One region of the Guptibacillus sedimenti genome, then DNA from elsewhere that is predicted to be linked to it. Evidence: riboswitches for the same ligand, from Rfam matches in the RefSeq annotation. Region 1 holds a riboswitch; each other region holds the start of a gene.
The links. A riboswitch is a leader RNA that binds a small molecule or an ion and turns the genes downstream of it on or off. The one in region 1 is predicted to bind cyclic di-GMP.
Positions count from the first base shown of each region.

Region 1 (4,214 bases):
TAAAGAAATTTCAAATGTACTTATGAAAACAGGAATTACTTTATAAATGTTTAATTAATTGGAAGCAAGGGTAAATTTTTGTGTTAATAAATTATAGAAATTACTAGGGAGGAACATATGGTACAACATTCGATTCAGTTAAGCGAATTACGAGAACAATTGCTTCATTCCTTTGAGGCTACACGCGCAATGACAAATACATTAGTGGAACCGCTTGAGACGGAGGATTTCACTATCCAATCAATTCCCGATGTAAGTCCTCCCAAATGGCATATGGCCCACACGACTTGGTTTTTTGAAACGTTTATTTTAAAACAGTATAAAGAAAATTATGAGTCTTTTCATAAAGAATTTGACTATTTATTTAACTCGTACTATGAAAGTGTTGGAAGTTACTTTCCGCGTCATTCAAGGGGATTATTAAGTAGACCAAGTATAGATAAAGTAAGAAGCTATCGTTCGGATATCAATGAAGAAATAGTGAACTTAATTCAACAACTCGATGAAGGACATCTTCATCAAGTTGCAGATCTCGTTGAAATTGGACTAAATCATGAACAGCAACACCAAGAACTTTTAATGACAGATATTAAATATAATTTCTCCGTTAATCCGTTGTACCCTGTATACCGTCCACTTGATGACGAACCTACAGCAAAAGCGACACCGTTAGAATGGGTGTCATTCGAGGGTGGACTTATTGAAACGGGTATGGATGAAGATGACGGCTTTTCTTTTGACAATGAACGACCAGTACATAAGGTATGGCTTGAACCATTTAAGTTAGCGACAAGAACTGTGACGAACGGAGAATACATGGAATTTATAAATGCTGGAGGCTATGACCAGGCTGCCTACTGGCTGTCTGATGGTTGGGCAACTGTGAAGAATGAAAATTGGAAAGCGCCATTGCATTGGATCGAAAAAGATGGTGAGTGGTATGTGTTTACACTTCATGGACTAGTGCCGATTAATAAAGAAGAGCCCGTTACCCACGTTAGCTATTACGAAGCCGAAGCCTATGCAAGTTTTGTAGGAAAGCGCCTACCTTCAGAATCAGAATGGGAAGTTGCAGTAAGGGATCAGCCGATCGCTGGTAATTTTGTAGAGGATGGTCACTATCATCCGGTTGCATCAGTGAAAGAAGAAGAAGGTAACATTAAAAAAGCTTATGGAGATGTATGGGAATGGACGAAAAGTCCTTATATGCCATATCCAGGTAATAAACCTCTTGAGGGTGCATTAGGTGAATATAATGCCAAATTCATGAGTAGCCAAATGATTTTACGAGGAGGATCATGCGTTACTTCGCAAACACATATCCGTCCGACATATCGTAATTTCTTTGGTCCTGAAAAACGCTGGCAATTTACAGGCATTCGTCTTGCAGATGACGTGGAATAACAGGGGGGATTTTAGCCTGATTTACTGAGTTTCTAGATATGATAGGATTCGACCTCTTGAAGCTTTAAGTTCTTAATGCTGAAATATCGTAATCTTCCTTACAGACATTAGAAGATTATTTCGATATAATTGTCACTGAAGATAAAGATAGAAGGAGCGATGGATGTGAAAAAAATAGAAACGGCTGATTCTTATCAGTCTTTCATTAACGATAAAGAGGTATCCATACTAAAATACGAAGCAAACTGGTGTCCTGATTGCAAACGTCTTGATTTTTTTATTGATGACATCATTAATGTTAATCAAGATAAGTCCTGGGCTCAAATTGACATTGAACAGTTTCCTGAAATTACAGAAGAAAATAATGTAATGGGTATTCCTAGCTTACTCGTTTATAAAGATGGGAAGAAAATTGGTCACTTGCATAGTGCAAATACAAAAAATCCCGATCAAGTGAAAGAATATCTAAGTCAGTTTTAATAATAAGAGAAGGTTGCATATGCAACCTTCTCTTATTTTGTAAGTACATATTCAACTGAGCCATCGTTAAGTGAATGAACGAAAGCAATTGAGTAGCCGATGCTAAGATAAATCGATAGCGTTTCGGTACATGAAGGATGGAGGGGCTCAGTTGGTGCGTAAAGACTTTTGTAGAGTGCAGTTGTTTGATTGGAGAATGGTGAACAGTGGAGAAGTACAACATGTTTTCCACTCCAAGCAGTCCCGATTTGATGTCGTCTCATGAAACTCTTCCTTTAGGGTATTTTTAGTTATTTTTCAATCACCTGCAAAAATGAGAAGCTACTCGATTTAGATGGAGAGATTCAATTTGTTGATAGGAGTATCATATGATTCATGCATGTTGAATGATATGATTACGACATTATTTTAAAAATATTTTGAATTTTTTCTACGTAGCTGGTATATTAGTAACATATACCGGCAAACTTCTATTGTAAATTTGTAAATTCTTTAAAAATATGTAGGTTTTCTAGGAAAATAGTCGGTGCATGTCATTTCTTAATTCTCCAGATAAGGGCAAACCATTCTAAAGAATGGGACGCAAAGACACAGGTCTAATGTTGGGTCACCAACGATGACGGCTGGTCCTCCTGGAAACCCGATAAGGAGGAGAAAAGAATGACCATGGCAGAGATTAAGCCTAAGAAAGTACTTGATCAAGAATGGGTTATTCTAATGAGGGCTGCCCGGGAGCTTGGGTTACAAAAGGAAGAGGTAAGGTCATTTCTAAGACAAGATAAAAAACCAACATCCACGAATGTACATAAATGATGAGCGACCAGTAAGGTCGTTTTTTTCTGGCTTAATCCTTGACTTTAGGTGAACATTTTTTGTATCATATGTCATATCAATCTCATACATAACCATACTAACTATGAAGGACAAATAGTAATCAGATAAACCTCATTGAAGCGATTCGGGGATGGTGCGAGCCCGAATAAGGTCTGATGAAACGGCGGTCTGGAGTTTACGTTCTGAAAGTGGATGCATGATATGCATCAACTAGGGTGGAACCGCGGGTGCATAAGCTCTCGTCCCTGGACATTTATTGTCCATGGAGCGAGAGCTTTTTATATTGATTGAAAAAAGGAGAGAATAACATGACAATTTCTATGGAACAGATCGTATCTGTATCAAAGCACAGAGGATTTATTTTTCCAGGGTCTGATATTTACGGAGGACTCGCAAATACGTGGGACTATGGTCCGCTTGGCGTAGAATTAAAAAACAATATTAAAGGAGCATGGTGGAAGAAATTTGTTCAAGAATCGCCATACAATAGTGGCCTAGATGCTGCCATATTGATGAACCCAAAAACTTGGGAAGCTTCTGGTCACCTAGGTAACTTTAATGATCCTTTAATTGATTGCAAAAGTTGTAAAACAAGACACCGTGCTGACAAGTTAATTGAAGACGCTCTATCAACAGAAGAAGATGAAATGATTGCTGACGGCCTTTCATTTGAAGAAATGGAACGACTTATTAAAAACAACAACATTACATGTCCCGAATGTGGTAGTGAAGACTTTACAGAAATACGACAGTTTGATTTAATGTTTAAAACACATCAGGGTGTAACGAAATCAAGCACAAATGAAATTTACCTTCGACCGGAAACGGCGCAGGGGATTTTTGTTAACTTTAAAAATGTACAACGTTCGATGCGTAAAAAAGTACCTTTTGGTATTGCGCAAATAGGAAAGAGCTTCCGAAACGAAATCACACCTGGTAACTTTACGTTCCGGACTCGCGAATTTGAACAAATGGAGCTTGAATTTTTCTGTAAACCTGGTGATGAACTAGAATGGCATGACTATTGGAAAGAGTATTGCAAAAACTGGTTGCTGAATCTTGGGGTAAGTGAGGATAGCATTCGATTACGTGAGCATGCGGAAGATGAGCTTTCACATTATAGTAATGCAACAACTGATATTGAGTATAAATTCCCGTTTGGCTGGGGTGAGCTATGGGGTGTTGCTTCAAGAACAGATTACGATCTGAAGCAGCATATGGAACACTCAAATGAAGATTTTACTTATCATGATCAGCAAACGGGTGAAAAGTATGTACCATATTGTATCGAGCCTTCACTCGGTGCAGATCGTGTGACGCTTGCCTTTTTGATTGAAGCATATGAAGAACAAGAGCTTGAAGATGGCACTTCAAGAAGTGTGATGCACTTCCATCCGGCGATTGCGCCATTTAAAGCAGCCGTCTTCCCACTTTCTAAAAAACTTTCTGAAGAAGCGCGTGCCGTTCATGCTGAGCTATCTAAATACTTTATGGTT
Region 1 covers NZ_JAQQWV010000003.1:374,014-378,227, reverse strand. The annotation lists gene PQ578_RS16290 (SGNH/GDSL hydrolase family protein) at 1-46, shown strand, start outside; gene egtB (ergothioneine biosynthesis protein EgtB) at 118-1,404, shown strand; gene PQ578_RS16280 (thioredoxin family protein) at 1,564-1,884, shown strand; gene PQ578_RS16275 (hypothetical protein) at 1,917-2,147, opposite strand; cyclic di-GMP riboswitch class I at 2,432-2,520, shown strand; gene PQ578_RS16270 (anti-repressor SinI family protein) at 2,545-2,697, shown strand; gene PQ578_RS16265 (glycine--tRNA ligase) at 3,027-4,214, shown strand, end outside.

Region 2 (4,214 bases), on a different contig from region 1:
CCTTTCCTTCTTGTTGATCGAATTCTTGAAGTAGAAGAAGAAGTACGTGCGGTCGGTATTAAGAACGTGACAGCAAATGAAGAATTCTTTAATGGCCATTTTCCGGACTACCCGGTTATGCCAGGAGTTTTGATTGTAGAAGCACTTGCTCAAGTAGGGGCAGTGGCGATGCTTAAGAAAGAAGAAAACCAGGGGAAGCTTGCTTTCTTTACAGGCATTGATAAATGCCGATTTAAAAGACAAGTGAAACCAGGTGATCAGCTTCGTCTTGAAGTGGAAATCATCCGCATTAAAGGACCGATTGGTAAAGGAAAAGCAACAGCCACTGTTGATGGTGAAGTTGCTGCTGAAGCTGAAATTATGTTTGCCCTTAAGTAAGTATAAAAGAGCGAATCCTCCCTTCTTGTGTCAGTATTTTGACACAAGAAGGGAGGATTCATTTTTAGACCCGGAACGGAATTATTGTTGGCATGTTAAGCACTTATCCGTATTGTAAAACCATCATAGAGACTATGTAAATTTCAACATTTTCCCTTTTGGACCTGATATGATTTACTCAACCGTTAAATAGCGGTAAAAACTTATCGAGTTCAGGGAGGAATTTTGGAAATGAATAACAAGAAATTCATGCTCAAAATTGCAACTTCGTTAGTAGCTGTTATGTTAATCACAGCGTGTAACAGCGGTGAAAATGATTCAGAAAACGGCAACAACTCTATGAACAATGGAAGTAACACCGAAGAGCCCGCAGCTAACGAAAACTCCGAGAACTCTGCTGAATAAGAACTTTCTCTCCTGTCCATCCTGGACAGGAGTTTCTATTTTTCCGGCTCGCTTTTTCCGTGATGCAATTGCCACTTTTTAAACTCTAAATAATCCGCAAAGTCTTCTTTTGTAATGCCAGAGCGCATGGCCTCTTCAATCAATTCTTTCCATTCTGTATCAAGTACAGGTTCCTCATAATCTTCTTCAAGAATGAATACCTCAATCGGCACTTTAAGTTCCGCTGCGATTTTTTCAAGAAATTGAATAGAAGGATTTGCCTGTTGATTTCGCTCGATGGAACTTAGATAGGACTTTGCTACCCCTGCCCGCTTTGCTAATTCTGTCAAAGACAATCCCATTCGATTCCGATAAAGTTTAATTTTTTCACCGATCATCCCTTTACCTCGACTTTATCATTATTTAATGAGTTAATTTTATCAAGAACGCATTGTTCTGTAAACAGAACAATAGTCATAGATTTTATAAATGAAAGAGAGAATGAAAGATAAAATTGTGAAAAATTAAGAATAGTAGAGGATTTGTTAGAAAATAGCAAGTTTATCCAAAAATACAGCTTAATATAATGAATTTTCACTCTTTTTAATCTTCCAAAATAAGACTATATTAGATGTACATTCTAAATAAAGAACAAAACGTTCTTTATTAGTGTCGGTAATTGCTGAATTTGATAAGGGGGATGGGGAATGAGAACGTATACTGACGAAAAATTGGATCAGGATTGGGTGACCCTTATGTCAATCGCAAGAAATATAGGTTTGTCTAAGGAGGAAGTGAAGCGGTTTTTAATCAATTCCTCAAAAAAGTAAGGAGGAATGATGGTGATTAAATTAGGTGAGGGGACGTTTGTATCCTATATACTAGGGAAAAGAATCAAAGTGATAGCGGTTGATGAACAAATCGCCAAGCTCTACATTAACGATGAATATAAAGGCAACTGTGATCTGCCTTTTATTCTAGAGAAAATTCACAGTCTCGAAAATAAAGATCAGGACATCAAGGGACTGATCGAGGATGAACAAAAGATGTATGAGGAACTAAGTGAAATTATTAAAAACCAAACCATTTCGCCTCATAATGAGTAAGAAAAGGACCATAAGATTTAATCAAGCTTCCCCGGTTTACTCTCTAGATTTGTACTAGCGTGACCTTATTTGTAAATGAAATAAGAGCCTACCAAAAGGTGTCGGCTCTTGCATGACACTTTATTGATGAGGCCCCTGCTTTGCGCGCCATTTATTAAATTCAAGAAATTCCTTGAATTGATCTTTACTAACACCTGATTCCATCGCTTCTTTCACTAACTTCTTCCATTCAGCGTCTAATTCACTTTGATGAATGGGATCATCCCCTTGAAGAAGTACTTCGACTGAAACATCCAGTACATTTGAAATTTTATCTAGAAATTGAATAGAGGGATTTGATTGTATATTTCGTTCAATGGAACTTAAATACGATTTCGCGACGTTGGCGCGTTCTGCTAATTCTGAAAGTGATAATCCTTTGCGTAAACGATACTTTTTAACTTCTTCCCCGATCACGTTCATCCCTCCGATGCTTCGACAAAATTCTTTCTATTATTAATTATACCAGTATGTTTTTGTTCCGTAAATAGAACGAAAGCGGCATAATGCGATGCCGCTTTCGTTAGAGTTACTTTCCATTTTGATGAAGAAATGATTTAATTTCGTTAATATCCATGCCAAGTTCTTTCGCTTCAATGATTAGTGCAACCCATTCTTCATCAAGTTTTTCCTCCGTATGTACGCCCATGTAACTCCTCCTTCAACTCATTCCAGGTAGTTCAGCCATCATAGAAGCTCCAATAACAACTTCCTTAGATCTGTTTACTTTGCGTCTACTTTTTTTCAAAAATAGTTGCCCTTTTCTGGAGGATACGTTGTACGATTAACGAATGCTAACGAAAATAACTACTTTCATCATAGGACATTTAACCTACGAAAGGTGTAGAAAATTGTAAAAAATAACAATTATTTATGACTATTTTTGTAAAAAAGCAGCTTAATTTATCCTCATCTGCAGCCGGTGGTTTCATGGATACATATTTTTCAAAGAGATGGCAAAAATACCACTATTACGGCTACAAGGAGGAGTTATTTTGAAAAAGTGGGTGTTATCATTAGTTACTTGTTTACTTGCATTGAACATAGCAGCATGCTCCAATGCAAATGAAGAAGAAGGTCCTGTTGAAGATCCAGAAATGCAGGAGAATACGCCTGAGGATGAAGAGAATGTGAATGAAGACGATGGAACAATTGATGAAGAAGATGACGACACGATGAATCAGAATGGGAAACAAGAAGGCGATCAAGATGAAGATGGCAATATGGAGGAAGGCGATATGGACGACGCCGAGAAACAGCCGAATGATGAAACGGAAGATCAGCAATAAGAGGCCTATGCAGGTCTCTTTTTATTTTCAAAAAACGGTCTAAAAAAATGTAGCAGCGGGAATAGGCAGAAAAAAGGAGGTTATGAACATGAACAAGGTGGCAGTGATTACAGGTGGAGGTTCTGGCATTGGAGAAGCGACAGCTAAGCGAATGGCGAAAGAAGGGATTCGCGTTTGTTTATTTGATTTAAAAGAAAGTCGGGCAGAACAAGTGAAGGAAGAAATTATTAATGACGGAGGTGAAGCATTCGTACTTGATGTGGACGTTTCCGACGAAGAACGGGTTACATACGGATTAAAGCAAGTTGTGAGCGAATGGGGACGCGTTGATATTCTTTTTAATAATGCCGGGATTAACGGAACGCTCAATCCAATTGAAGAAATGAAGGTAGAGGAGTGGGATCAAACGATTGAAACAAACTTGCGAAGTACGTTTTTAATGGTCAAGCACACGATTCCTTATATGAAAGAAAACGGAGGTAGCATAATTATTACAAGCTCCATTAATGGCAATCGCACTTTTTCAAACTTTGGCATGTCGGCCTACAGTACGTCCAAAGCAGGACAAGTGGCTTTTATGAAAATGGCTGCGCTTGAACTGGCTCAGTATCGCATTCGCGTTAACGCGATTTGTCCTGGTGCGATTGAAACAAACATTGATCAGAATACCGATAAAAAAGAAAGTGTGGAAGACATCGAAATCCCGGTCGAATATCCTGAAGGAAGTCATCCTCTTGAGCAAAAGCCAGGCTCTCCAGAACAAGTAGCGGATGTGGTTTACTTTTTAGCTTCTGAAGCATCCAGTCATGTTACAGGCACAGCGATGTTTGTTGATGGAGCAGAATCGCTGTTATAAACTAAAAACCTGGCCGTGAGTCAGGTTTTCTTATTGACGTTAGAACATCTCGAGACTATCGTGGAAGAGAGGTGATCAAATTGTTTACAAAAGTCCATCATGTGGCCATTATTTGTTCGGATTACGAACGATCAAAGCATTTTTATACGAATACGCTGGGAT
Region 2 covers NZ_JAQQWV010000001.1:225,741-229,954, forward strand. The annotation lists gene fabZ (3-hydroxyacyl-ACP dehydratase FabZ) at 1-378, shown strand, start outside; gene PQ578_RS01185 (hypothetical protein) at 610-783, shown strand; gene PQ578_RS01190 (helix-turn-helix domain-containing protein) at 819-1,160, opposite strand; gene PQ578_RS01195 (anti-repressor SinI family protein) at 1,470-1,592, shown strand; gene PQ578_RS01200 (hypothetical protein) at 1,605-1,868, shown strand; gene PQ578_RS01205 (helix-turn-helix domain-containing protein) at 1,989-2,324, opposite strand; gene PQ578_RS01210 (anti-repressor SinI family protein) at 2,437-2,556, opposite strand; cyclic di-GMP riboswitch class I at 2,579-2,676, opposite strand; gene PQ578_RS01215 (hypothetical protein) at 2,903-3,196, shown strand; gene PQ578_RS01220 (SDR family oxidoreductase) at 3,285-4,052, shown strand; gene gloA2 (SMU1112c/YaeR family gloxylase I-like metalloprotein) at 4,127-4,214, shown strand, end outside.
Region 2: it holds a riboswitch for cyclic di-GMP, as region 1 does, so the genes downstream of both, PQ578_RS01210 (anti-repressor SinI family protein) here and PQ578_RS16270 (anti-repressor SinI family protein) in region 1, are expected to answer to the same signal.

Region 3 (4,214 bases), on a different contig from region 1:
ACTGCACTTATGGTAGTATTAAACTTCTGTCTCAGTTAAAGGCAAATCTCAGAAGGAGGTAACTGATCTTGGATCATAAGAATCAAAGTGCCTATCGAAAAGAGAAGCAGCAACTCGATCAAATTGCTGCCGAGATTACAAAACAACAAAAAACATTGGAAGGGTATCCCCGGTATTCAGGTGATAATGTAACTGAACAGGCTCTTGAAAGCATTCGTGAGGAAAATCGTCAATCACTTGCTATCGCTGCTAAAGAACCGTATTTTGCGAGAATGGATTTTCAAGAAGATGAGAAGGCATCACGCGCCTACTACATTGGGAAGGTTGGCGTAGCAGATGGTGATTCACAGGATTCTCTAGTCATTGATTGGCGAGCGCCTCTTGCAAGTATGTTCTATGCCTTTACTGGTCCAGAAGAGGATGTTTATTATTTGTCTCCAGATGGCATGATTGAGGGGAATATCGAACTAAAAAGAAACATTGTGATTCGAGATAAAGAACTTCAGCGAGTGGTGGACACTTATGTAGAAGGAAGCGATGATTTAAGTGGATCAGATGAGTTTCTACTCTATCGCCTCAGTGAAAATAAAGACAATCGCCTTCGCGACATTGTTTCTACAATACAAGCAAAACAAAATGATATTATTCGTGCAGAACGATCGACGCCCTTAATCATTCAAGGTGCAGCAGGAAGCGGGAAAACAACTGTTGCCTTGCATCGGTTAGCTTACTTGTTGTACGAGTATCGAGATACGATACAAGCAGGAAGAATGATTATTTTTGCACCGAACCGAATGTTTCTTGACTATATTTCTGGTGTTCTTCCTGAGTTAGGGGTAGGAGGAATTCAACAATCGACTTTTACTGATTGGACATTAAGCATGATTGAGGAAAAAGTGAAATTAGATGCTACAGAAGACGACCTTCAAAAATGGTTTGCGAGGGAACGGCCAGATATGAACTTAGCTGGGGGGAGAGTGAAAGGTTCGACTCTCTTTAAAGATTGGATCGATAAAGCTCTTTTCTATTATAGCCAATCCGTGGAACCAGAAGGAGACTTCATTCCATTTGAAGGAAGTAAGCTGCCTGAAGTTAAAATTCAGCAGTGGCTAGAAGATCTCTCCGCATATCCTGTTGGACGAAAGCGTGATATGATCATGAATCGTTTTAAAGTCTGGATTAAAGATGAGGTTAAGGCAATTGAAGGGAGTCATTTACAAAAAGAGTACCGTAAAGTTGCGAATACACAGCTAAACCTATATTTTAAAAAATGGCCGAAGCAAACAGCGCTTTCTTTTTATAAGGCATTGTTTCAGGCAAATCCTCCAGAGTATGTTCCTAAAACCGAACGAACGCAACTAGTAGATGAAGGAATAATATTAGGAACATCTAAGCTATTAAAAAAGAAGAACGTATCCCCATCTGACCTTGCTCCTCTCCTCTATATTCAATTTAAGTTGAATGGTGTTCATAAAGACGATGTTTTTCAGCATATCGTGATAGATGAGGCACAGGACTTTTCTCCTTTTCAATTAGCTTTGTTGATGGAAGTGAATCGATCGCAATCATTTACGATCCTAGGCGATCTATCTCAGGGTATTCATGCCTATAAAGGGATTCATCAATGGCAGGAATTCAAAGACATCTTTCAGAAAAACGAGCTGTATATTGAACTAGAACAAAGCTATCGCTCTACATTAGAAATTATTGAATTTGCCAATGAAATTATTGCGCATGCTAACATACCTGTTCAACCTGCAGTCCCTGTATTTCGTAGTGGAGAGAGTGTTACCGTTCGTAAAATAGAGAAAGAAAGTTTATTCGACCGCTTGTTTGAAACAGCTCAGGAAATGAAAAGTCGAGGGATGAAAACGATTGCCATTGTTGGAAGAACTGAAGAAGAATGTGATCAGTTGTATCAAAAGTTTGCTAACGAGAAAGATGTCAATCTTCTTACAAAAGAAGATCGCTCATATGAAGGCGACATTTCCATAGTACCGATCTATCTAACGAAGGGTTTAGAATTCGATGGGGTTATCATAGCAAATGCGAATAAAGGAAATTACGGATCCAATGTGGAAGATGCAAAACTTTTATATGTGGGTTGTACGCGAGCATTGCACGAGCTCAAATTGTTTTATACAGAGGTTCCTTCAAAGCTGTTACCAAGTTAATCAAACGTTTGTTTAAGAAATAAGAGGCGGCATTCTTGAAGAATTAGATGCACAGTATGATTTAATATACGATAAAATTTAGCTAAACTCTCACGATCTCTCTACCGATAATAAAAGTAGTTGGAAGATAAAACTGAAAAAGGCAAACCTATTGAAAGGTAGGGACGCAAAGTTATGGGCCTGCCCGCATTAATGCGAATGGCTGCCAGACTGCCAGGGGTTGAGCTCTTGGTTCAGAAAAAAGGAGAGCACACATGTGAGGAATTTATCTGTTGCTAGCGTTATTCTCTTTTTTATACTGGCCTATGTTGTACAGTCAGTTGCACTGCCTGAAGGGAAAGCCGAGGCGAGCGAAATGGATCAAGCTCTTGCTACATGGATTTGGAATACAAGGGATATTGAAACAAAACCAGTAGAAGTTCTTCAATTTATGGAAGAGAAACAAGTAAGTGACGCCTACTTACAAATCAACCGCTCAATCGCACAATCTTCCTATCGCTCATTTATTGAAAAAGCGACAGCTAAAGGGATACGTGTTCATGCGCTTGATGGAGCGCCAAACTGGGCAACCATTAAAGGAGCTACGTATCAAAGTAACTTATTTAACTGGCTAGAAGCGTATCAAGCGAATGCAGCAGAGTACCAGAAATTTAGTGGTGTTCATCTTGATATTGAGCCTTATCTCCATTCAGGATGGACGAATAATTATCAAGACACAATCGCTTTTTATCAGGATCGGTTATTAAATGCAAAAGCACGAGCGGGGAGCATGAGTATCTTGTTCGGAGTCGACACACCGTTCTGGTTTGACGAGCAATCTTATCAAAATCGTTATGGATCTGGAAATTTAGCTGAATGGATTATTCAGACAGCAGATGTAATAACATTAATGGCTTACCGAGATTGTGCAGATGGAGGCAATGGAATTATTGCGCTTGTTCGTAATGAAATCGCATTTGCTGAAGAGCATCATAAAAAAGTCTCCATCGGAGTAGAGACGGGACAAACGTCAGAAGCTTCGTATATCTCATTTTTTGAAGAAGGAGAAGCGATCATGAATGATGAGCTTCTCAAAGTAAAAACAGCTTACGAGAATTCAACGGCTTTAGATGGTTTTTCCATACATTATCTTGATAGTTGGATGGCGTTAAAACCATAGAAATGCGAAACCCCCCGGACTTTATTCCGGGGGGTTTTTTACGATTATCACAAGATGGTTTTGACTCGACCAACCTGTCCATCTTCAAGACGTACTTTAATGCCGTGTGGATGAGTTGGAGATTTTGTTAAAATATCTTTTACAATCCCTCGCGTTGTTTTCCCTGAACGCTGGTCTTGTTTCAAGACGATATCAACGGTTTTTCCAGGCGCGATATTACTTCGGTTCTGTCCGTTCATGTTTCCCCTCTTTCTCTGTCTTCCGATGCTCATCTGGCAACGGATCGACAGTATGTTTGACACTGTACCCCTTTGATACAGCCATTCCAAAAGCAGCGGCAATGACAATCGTCATAATGATTACAACGATAATGGTCGTAATAATAACCATTCCCGAACTCCTTTCCGTGCTATCTGCTTTCACTTTACCATGATTCGTTTAGTTAAGATAGAACAGGCTTTAACCTATACTTGACACTATCTATGATTTAACTAGGTCTCAGGGCTTATGCAAAGATATAGCTTTAGCTCATTATGAAAGCTTATGGCAAAAGGTAGAATAAGGATATGAAAGGAGGCGACCTTGATGAAGAAAGCAGGTTTACTATTATTAGGGATCATTGCTGCGATTGTTTTACTAGCAAACCTTGGTTCACTAGTAGGAATGATCATAAGTCTAGGTATCTTATACGTTGCAGCAAAGAAATTTCTTAAATCAGACTCAACAACTGGAAAAGTCATCTGGGGAATTATAGGGATTATCGGTTTAAGCACGGCCGTGGCAAATATGCCAGCTATCCTAGGCCTGGTAGCGGTTTATGTTCTCTATGTTATTTATAAAAAATGGGATGAGCCGGGAGAGTCAGAGGATCCATTCACTAA
Region 3 covers NZ_JAQQWV010000005.1:70,749-74,962, reverse strand. The annotation lists gene PQ578_RS18320 (HelD family protein) at 69-2,174, shown strand; cyclic di-GMP riboswitch class I at 2,306-2,392, shown strand; gene PQ578_RS18315 (amidase) at 2,431-3,333, shown strand; gene PQ578_RS18310 (YwbE family protein) at 3,381-3,572, opposite strand; gene ytzI (YtzI protein) at 3,550-3,723, opposite strand; gene PQ578_RS18300 (lmo0954 family membrane protein) at 3,919-4,214, shown strand, end outside.
Region 3: it holds a riboswitch for cyclic di-GMP, as region 1 does, so the genes downstream of both, PQ578_RS18315 (amidase) here and PQ578_RS16270 (anti-repressor SinI family protein) in region 1, are expected to answer to the same signal.

Region 4 (4,214 bases), on a different contig from region 1:
ATCCTCAGGGGTTAGGGTTACATGGGGGTGTCCTGTGGCGACTTTTTTAGCATACATTGTGAGAATAAACAGGAAAAAACCACCACAAAGTAGCATAATGAGAGCGATTAAAATGCTACCTTCTTGAAATAAAGTATATGAAAAATACCCACCCGCCCCTACGAACAACAAGCACCCGACCATTAATAAGATTAATTTTCTTTTTGATTCGTAGAACTTCATCACCGTTTCTTCCACTCCTCTTCCCCTTTTACAAGTTAAAATTCCCTATTTAATTCCCTGGTTCCACCAATTTAAATCCATTATTTTCAATATCGTATAATCTTTCCAAATCAGCGTGGGAAAAGCCTTTTCTTCTCATTGCATTTTTTTAACTATGCTGGAGATAGTAGTAATAACCGCGGGACGATCGGAGATGGCAGTGGAGATGAAAACGAGTAAGCAAATTAATTCAGTTCAATTTCTCTTTATCATTTTCCAGACCCAGGTGGGTGTAGGTATTCTTTCCTTACCCCAGACACTCTACTCCACAGCTGGAAAAGATGGATGGATCGCAATTATACTTGCTAGTATAGGGTTTCAAGCCGTTATTTTCATTCTGTACTTTTTAAGTAAACGATTTCCTACCTTATCGCTCTATGAGTATGCACCAAAAATCATGGGACGATTGATCGGCACAATGATTTCGATCGGTTACATTTTATTTGCGGGATTAACGGCAATCCTCGTGCTCCAACTATTTCAAATAAGTATTAACACTTGGATTCTGCCTCGAACTCCTTCAATCGTAATCCTTTCTCTCCTATCAATCTCAGGTGCCTATCTTGTCCTAGGAAGAGTAAAAGTGCTCGGTCGATTCAATCAATTCGTTACGATCTTAGTTATCCCTCTCATTATTATGATTCTAGTCGCCTTAAGGCAATCCGATATACGATACATCCTACCCATTGGGGAGCACGGATTACGTCCGATTCTAAAAGCCACACCTGAAGGATTCTTTTCCATGATTGGTTTTGAGATGGCTTTATTTGTTTTTCCTTATTTACAAAACAAAGGAAAAGAAGCGCTCGTTAGTTTAACGCTCTCCAACGTAGCGGTGACGTGCTTTTACTGCCTAATTACGATTGCCACATACGTGTATTTTAGCCCAAGGCAGTTTGAAACGATTCAAGATCCAACCGTTTATATGTTAAAAGGAATCTCTTTTCTTATCATTGATCGGATTGATCTGCTATTTCTATCGATTTGGACCGTATCCGTCTTAACCTCGTTTGGATCGTATTTGTACATTTCTTCTGAGGGGATCAAGACGCTTACGAAACGTAAGAGAGCAACGTGGCCAATTATCATAACAACCTTTCTCATACTGACAATTTCACTTGTTCCTCATGACATGTTCACCATTGAAACCCTATCAAACTTTCATGCCACTGCAAGTTATTTTTTTGTATTTGGACTTCCACTACTTTTGTTAATCATTAGCACAATAAGAAAAACAGAGCTTAAGGATAAACCTCAGTAAGCTCTGTTTCACGATCTAATTACAGTTATAAGCTTTTAATCTTTGCCCAACGTAGATTTGATTCGGGTTTGAAATATTGTTCAGTGAAGCAAGGTAGTTCGTTGTTAAACCATATTTAGAGGCAATCTCTGATAGAGTGTCACCATACTTCACCGTATAATAAACCGGTCCAAAACATCCAGCTGGTGCATTGACTACAGGCCCTTTAGCTTCAACTGTAGGGGTACCTACCTGTGCTGCTCCAGCTAACAATCCAACTGAGACAAATGAAATGGTTGCGAATTTTGCAAGTTTCTTCATGTTACTCCTCCTCGATATGTATTTTTCTCATCTGATTTTCACCAAATGAGTGCACTAACATCATATCTTTAAAATGGATAATTTTGTATTGGGAAATAAAGTATATTTAATTAAAGAAATGCTTCTGTTTTATTTCTTTGTTGCCCAATAGGATTAAAGGTCGCTATAAAGAAGACCTGATTTTCTAGGTAACCAGCTGCTTTAACCTTTTGTATAAAATCGTGCATAAAACTATTAACAAACCCGCCTTTTTATGGTATTGATTAGATAAGAAATTAGAGTTCCGTAAATTTCAGAGGAACACAACACTAACAAAGAGAATGCGATGAACTATCATTTTAGCCTGGGCACTTGAATGATAGGGAGCAAGTAGTGCAACCGGCTCCTCAAAAGGAGAATGAACATGAAAAAGTGTACATTGCACGGGCACGCTCATTTATTTTCTTATCAATCACTGCAATTGATGGAACTTCTCCGTCGTCACGACCCTCCTTCCTTCCATCACTCCGTTCAATCCACAAGTTATTATATTGATTTTTGTTTGCACTACAATCTTCACTCCCTATTGAAACCGATCATCCTTCAGTCCGTTCTTTTACATGACATAGGAATGCTACTTGTTTCAAAAGAGATTCTTCAACAGAATGGACCACTCACTCTTTCTGAGAAAAGCGAGCTGGAACAACACCCAGAACTTGGCATAGAGATTTTAAGTGACTATCCAGAAATTGATTTCGAGCCTTCCTTGATCTTACATCATCACGAAAATAGTGACGGAACAGGATATCCTGATCATATGTTGAAGGAACAGCTGCCGTTTGCCGTAAATCTCCTTCGTGTGATTGATAGCTATTCCGCTATGACAATGGACCGACCTTATCGTCCAAAGCGATCAGATCAGGCCGCCATCTATGAACTTAAGAAAGATCGAAATCTGTATGATGCTCGATGCACTTTCTTGTTTGTTGCCTATATGGAAAAGCGATTAAAAGGGAAAAAGATTCTGCTTCATTATTTTGATTATGTACCCCATCAAAAATGAAAAGCAGCATATCCTTTATCGTTTCAGCTACAACAACAAATTAGGGAGGTCATCAGAATGATGTTTCTCACAAATCAGGAGTTGTTCATTGCCTATTGTGATGCGTATAAGCTTCAACTTGATCAAGCGTTTATCGAAATGTTAACTTCTGAAATTTATCGCAGGGGGCTAACTCCTCCTGATCCCCATATAGATTGTTATGAAAAAGCGAGAATGATTCGATAGGTCGCCGTAACTTAAAAGAGCTTACTCTCTTTTCGTAAGCTCTTTTATGGTGTGATAAAACCATTCCCAATTATTTTATTTGAAAATGAATTGATCACGCTTACATAAGTTTACATTTTCTAGAACGAGGTACTAGTTTAAAGAACGTACTCCAGAAAGGAATGAGTTTGGATGAAGAAATCAATTCCAGAAATCACGTTGAATGATGGCCTTACTTTACCTGCGATTGGATTTGGAACTTACAAATTAAACGGAAATCATGGTGCAACAGGCATCACAAGTGCGATTGATGTTGGCTACCGCCTCATTGATACCGCGTATAATTATGAGAATGAAGGAACGGTTGGCGAAGCCATTCGTCGCAGTACAGTTCCAAGAAACGAATTACGCATCACATCGAAACTACCAGGTCGATATCAGGAATATGAAAAAGCGGTAACGGCTATTCAAGAATCACTGTATCGTGCGAATTTAGATTACTACGATTTGTACCTCATCCACTGGCCAAATCCGAAACAAGGTCATTTTGTGGAAGCATGGCAAGCTTTAATAGATGCAAAAAAATGGGGCTTGATCCGCTCCATTGGCGTATGTAATTTCCTCCCTGAACACTTAGAACAATTGGAAAAGGAAACAGGCGTTAAGCCAAGCATCAATCAAATCGAATTGCATCCGTTCTTTAACCAAGAAGAACAAAGAAGATGGCACGAACAAAACAACATTAAAACGGAATCCTGGAGCCCACTTGCTCGGGTGAATGACATTTTAGAAAATGAAACGATCACAAAAATCGCAGAACAGCACCACAAGTCCGTGTCCCAAATCATTTTACGCTGGCACTACCAATTAGGTTCCATTCCAATCCCTAAATCTTCGTCTCCAGAACGCCAGCGTGAAAACCTCTCCATTTTCGATTTCGAATTAGATGAAACTGAAATGGCCATGATGGCTGAATTAACGCGTCCAAATGGTCGCATCAATGATCAAGATCCGGCTACTTACGAAGAATTTTAAAGAAATAGGAAGAGGATAGCCACTCGGCTATCCTCTTTGTTAGATAACAAACCTTGTTTCATCCTTCACAAAAAGACATGCGAATTCATTTCAATATGCTATATTTAGTGC
Region 4 covers NZ_JAQQWV010000002.1:281,452-285,665, reverse strand. The annotation lists gene PQ578_RS09770 (STM3941 family protein) at 1-237, opposite strand, end outside; gene PQ578_RS09765 (GerAB/ArcD/ProY family transporter) at 416-1,522, shown strand; gene PQ578_RS22415 (M23 family metallopeptidase) at 1,538-1,822, opposite strand; cyclic di-GMP riboswitch class II at 2,132-2,214, shown strand; gene PQ578_RS09755 (HD-GYP domain-containing protein) at 2,226-2,864, shown strand; gene sda (sporulation histidine kinase inhibitor Sda) at 2,922-3,089, shown strand; gene PQ578_RS09745 (aldo/keto reductase) at 3,261-4,103, shown strand.
Region 4: it holds a riboswitch for cyclic di-GMP, as region 1 does, so the genes downstream of both, PQ578_RS09755 (HD-GYP domain-containing protein) here and PQ578_RS16270 (anti-repressor SinI family protein) in region 1, are expected to answer to the same signal.